DNA from 2 places in the Mycobacterium sp. E3247 genome. Region 2 is predicted to be linked to the other one. Evidence: riboswitches for the same ligand, from Rfam matches in the RefSeq annotation. Region 2 holds a riboswitch; the other holds the start of a gene.

Region 1 (2,383 bases), on a different contig from region 2:
CTGGACCTACACCACGGTGGTCGCCGACGCGCCCGAGTTGCTGCACACCGTGCCCAACGGGGAGAGCGCCGAGATGCGCTGGGTCGCCGAGGAGGAGGTGGCCGGGCTGCCGTTGCATCCCGGCTTCGCGGCGAGCTGGCACCGGCTGCGCACGGCGACGGCGCTGGTGCCGCTGGATCACGCCGACGAGCGGCGGCGGCACCTGCCCCGCACGTTCGAGATCGAGGCCGGCGTGTTCGTCTGGTGCGTGCCGGGTGACGCCGACCAGACGCCCATGCATCCCCGGATCAACTCGCTGCTGCAAGCGCTGAGTTGAGCCGTTGCGCCGCGGCCCGCGGGTCGGCGGCCGCGGTGATCGCGCGCACCACCACGATGCGGCGGGCGCCGGCCGCGAGCACCTCCGGCAGCCGCTGCTCGTCTATCCCGCCGATCGCGAACCACGGTTTCTCGGTGCCGAGCCGGGCGGCGGTCCGCACCAGCCCCAGGCCCGGCGCCTCGCGGCCCGGTTTGGTCGGGGTGGGCCAGCACGGGCCGACGCAGAAATAGTCGGCCACCCCGGTGGCCGCGGCGGCGGCCTGGCCGGCGTCGTGGCTGGACAGGCCGAGCAGCGTGTCCGGGCCGACGATCCCGCGCGCGACGTCCAGTGGCAGGTCGCCCTGCCCGAGGTGCAGCACGTCGGCGCCGGCCGCGCGGGCGATGTCCGCCCGGTCGTTGACCGCGAACAGGGCGCCGTGCCGTCGGGCCGCGTCGGCCAGAATCTCGCACGCGGCCAGTTCCTCGCGCGCCTCGAGCGGCCCGAACCGCTGCTCACCCGGCGAGCCCTTGTCGCGCAGCTGGATGATGTCGACCCCGCCGGCCAGGGCGGCGTCGGCGAACTGGGCCAGATCGCCACGCTCCCGGCGCGCGTCGGTGCAGAGGTAGAGCCGCGCCGCGGCCAGCCGGGAAACTCGCTGATGCACACCGCGACGCTAGCGCGCTAGCGTGGGAGCCGAAGAACTTGCAGACACGGGAGTCCCGGGAACGGGGTCTGAGAGTGGGCGCGCCTGCCCTTACCGTCACACCTGATCCGGGTCATGCCGGCGAAGGGAGGCCAGGAATGCCGACAGACCTTGGGTCGCTGGCCGTCATCGGCGGCGGCGTCATCGGGCTGGCGGTGGCGCGCCGCGCCGCGCAGGCCGGGTGGTCGGTGCGCGTGCACCGCACCACCGACCAGGGCGCGTCCTGGGTGGCCGGCGGCATGCTGGCCCCGCACAGCGAGGGCTGGCCCGGTGAGGAACGGCTGTTGCGGCTCGGGTGCGAGTCGCTGCGGCTGTGGCGCGAGGGCTTCCTCGACGGCCTGCCGCCGCAGGTGGTCACCGCCCGGGAATCGCTGGTGGTGGCCGTCGACCGGGCCGACGTCGCGGACCTGCGCACCGTCGCCGACTGGCTGTGCGAGCAGGGGCATCCGGTGGTCTGGGAGTCGGCCGCCAGGGATCTGGAACCGCAGCTGGCCCAGGGCATCCGGCACGGCTTTCGGGCGCCCACCGAGCTGGCGGTGGACAACCGCGCGGTGCTGCAAGCCCTCTCGGCGGAGTGCGAGCGCCTCGGGGTGCGCTGGGCGGGGCCTGCGCACGACCTAACGGTCGACGGCGACGCGGTGGTGATCGCCAACGGCATCGACGCCCCCGCGTTGTGGCCGGGCCTGCCCGTGCGGCCGGTCAAGGGGGAGGTGCTGCGCCTGCGCTGGCGGCGCGGGTGTATGCCGGTGCCGCAGCGCGTCATTCGCGCCCGGGTGCGCGGGCGGCAGGTCTACCTGGTTCCGCGCGCCGACGGGGTGGTGGTCGGGGCCACCCAGTACGAGCATGGGCGCGACACCGCCCCGGTCGTCTCCGGAGTGCGCGACCTGCTCGACGACGCCTGCGCGGTCTTGCCGGCGCTGGGCGAGTACGAGCTGGCCGAGTGCGCCGCCGGGCTGCGCCCGATGACACCCGATAACCTGCCGCTGGTGCGGCGCCTCGACGAGCGAACCCTGGTCGCCGGCGGACACGGCCGGTCCGGGTTCCTGCTGGCGCCGTGGACCGCGGAAGAAATCCTCTCCCAACTGGCCCCCGTCGGAGTTCGGTCATGATCGTCATGGTGAACGAGCGGAAGGTCGAGGTCGACGAACAGACCACGGTGGCCGCGCTGCTGGAGTCGCTGGGCTACCCCGACCGCGGTGTCGCGGTGGCGATGGGTGACGCCGTGTTGCCCCGGTCCAGTTGGACGACAACACTTTTCGATGGCGCTCGACTCGAGGTGGTGACGGCGGTGCAGGGTGGCTGAGTCAAAGCTCACGATCGGCGATCGCAGCTTCTCCTCGCGCCTCATCATGGGCACCGGGGGAGCGAGTAGCCTGGCCGCGCTG
Region 2 (2,383 bases):
ACTGGTCGTTCCAGCGGAACTCGAACCGTGCGGTCGATAGGGCGTCGTCGCGCTCCTGCGCGCGCGGATGCCCCTTGGCCAGGTCGGCGGAGTGGGCGGCGATCTTGTAGGCGATCACCCCGTCCTTGACGTCCTTGCGGTCCGGCAGCCCCAGGTGCTCCTTGGGCGTGACGTAGCACAGCATCGCCGTGCCGGCCTGGGCGATGATCGCCGCGCCGATCGCCGAGGTGATGTGGTCGTAGGCCGGCGCGATGTCGGTGGCCAGCGGGCCCAGCGTGTAGAACGGGGCCTCCTCGCAGAGCTCCTCTTCCAGTCGCACGTTCTCCACGATCTTGTGCATCGGGACGTGACCCGGGCCCTCGATCATCACCTGTGCGCCACGGGCTTTCGCGATCTTCGTCAGCTCGCCCAGGGTGCGCAGCTCGGCGAACTGCGCGGCGTCGTTCGCGTCGGCGATCGAGCCCGGCCGCAGGCCGTCACCGAGCGAGAAGGTGACGTCATAACGGGCGAAGATGTCGCACAGCTCCTCGAAGTTGGTGTAGAGGAACGACTCCCGGTGATGCGCCAGGCACCAGGCCGCCATGATCGACCCGCCGCGGGACACGATGCCGGTGACCCGCTTGGCGGTCAGCGGCACGTACCGCAGCAGCACGCCGGCGTGCACGGTCATGTAGTCCACGCCCTGTTCGCACTGCTCGATCACGGTGTCGCGGTAGATCTCCCACGTCAGTTCCGTCGGGTCACCCTTGACCTTCTCCAGCGCCTGGTAGATGGGCACCGTGCCGACGGGCACCGGGGAGTTGCGCAGGATCCATTCGCGCGTCTCGTGGATGTTCTTGCCGGTGGACAGGTCCATGATCGTGTCCGCGCCCCAGCGGGTGGCCCACACCATCTTGTCGACCTCCTCGGCGATCGACGACGTCACCGCCGAGTTGCCGATGTTGGCGTTGACCTTCACCGCGAAGGCCTTGCCGATGATCATCGGTTCGATCTCGGGGTGGTTGTGGTTGGCCGGGATCACCGCGCGCCCGCGGGCGACCTCGTCGCGCACGAGCACGGCGGGCATGTCCTCACGGGCGGCGATGTACGCCATCTCGGCGGTGATCTCGCCGGCCCGGGCCCGCTGCAGCTGGGTGCCGCGGTCGCGGACCACGCCGGGCCGCGGCGGCAGCCCGGCCGTCAGGTCGATGACCGCGTCCGCGTCGGTGTAGGGACCGGAGGTGTCGTACAGGTCGAAGTGGTCCCCGGTGGACAGGTGCACACGCCGGAAGGGAACCCTCAGGCGGGCACCGGTGCCGGGCGCCTCCACCTCCCGGTAGGCCTTGCTGCTGCCCGCGATGGGCCCGGTGGTGACGGAAGCCTCGACGGCTGTGGAAAGGACGGACGTTTTTTCCAAGGTCATTTCTCATCTCCCTACGCCGGCATTACCCGGTCAGGTTCGTACGGTCGACGGCCCCGAGCCGTCCTCTCAGCGCATTGGAGTGCGCTCCCGCGTTGTGGATGGTCCGCACGCGACGTTACCCCCACCCCGGACGGCCTGACATGTGGACGGGCCTTTTGGCCAGGGCGGTAGCCGGTGGTATCCCCCGAGTGCGAGGATGCAAACGTGCAAGAGCAAGGGGGAGCGGCCGGGACCCCACCGGCCGGGCCCCGAGGCCAACAGCCGAGCCCGGTCGAGGCGGTCGGCCGGTACCTCAACGTGGGAACCTTCCGCTTCTGGTTCATCGGTGAGCGCTGGGAGTGGTCCGACGAGGTGGCCAGGATGCACGGCTACGAACCGGGCACCGTCAAGCCGACGACGAAGTTGTTGCTGTCGCACAAGCACCCCGACGACCGCGCGCACGTTCAGGAGGTGCTCGACTACGCCCTGCAGTCGGCGGAGTCCTTCTCCAGTCGGCACCGGTTCATCGACACGGCCGGCCAGGTGCACGACGCGATCGTCGTCGCCGACCGCATGCTCGATGAGTCGGGCGCGGTGGTGGGCACCGCCGGGTATTACATCGACCTCGCCAACACCTTCGACGAGGCCCGGCAGGAGGTGCTCGACGAGGCGCTCCCCGACCTCTTCGAAAGCCGCGCGGCCATAGAACAGGCCAAGGGCGTGCTGATGTACGTCTACCGGGTCAGCGCCGAGCAGGCGTTTCGGGTGCTGCAATGGCGGTCGCAGGAGACCAATGTGAAGCTGCGGGCGCTGGCCAGGCAACTGCTCGCCGAGGTGGCAACGCTGGAGGGTTCGACCGCCGCCCTGCAGAGTCAGTTTGATCACCTGCTGCTCACGGTGCACGAACGGATATCCGCAGAGGCCGCTGGGTAACCAGAGGAATACGCGAACGCGGCAACCCGCAAACCGTTAGTGTTTCTAGACACTCTGGGGCGGCGCATG

What was found. Region 2 has a riboswitch for thiamine pyrophosphate ahead of thiC (phosphomethylpyrimidine synthase ThiC). Riboswitches for the same ligand answer to the same signal wherever they lie in the genome.
Region 1: linked by a shared signal. The riboswitch ahead of thiO (glycine oxidase ThiO) and the one ahead of thiC (phosphomethylpyrimidine synthase ThiC) in region 2 are both predicted to bind thiamine pyrophosphate.

The regions. Positions count from the first base shown of each region.
Region 1 covers NZ_LZJG01000513.1:4,046-6,428, forward strand. Annotated here, with positions in the region: gene A9X04_RS25920 (NUDIX hydrolase) at 1-316, shown strand, start outside; gene thiE (thiamine phosphate synthase) at 288-959, opposite strand; TPP riboswitch at 996-1,106, shown strand; gene thiO (glycine oxidase ThiO) at 1,097-2,107, shown strand; gene thiS (sulfur carrier protein ThiS) at 2,104-2,301, shown strand; gene A9X04_RS25940 (thiazole synthase) at 2,294-2,383, shown strand, end outside.
Region 2 covers NZ_LZJG01000274.1:14,662-17,044, reverse strand. Annotated here, with positions in the region: gene thiC (phosphomethylpyrimidine synthase ThiC) at 1-1,402, opposite strand, end outside; TPP riboswitch at 1,394-1,503, opposite strand; gene A9X04_RS15250 (PAS and ANTAR domain-containing protein) at 1,607-2,314, shown strand.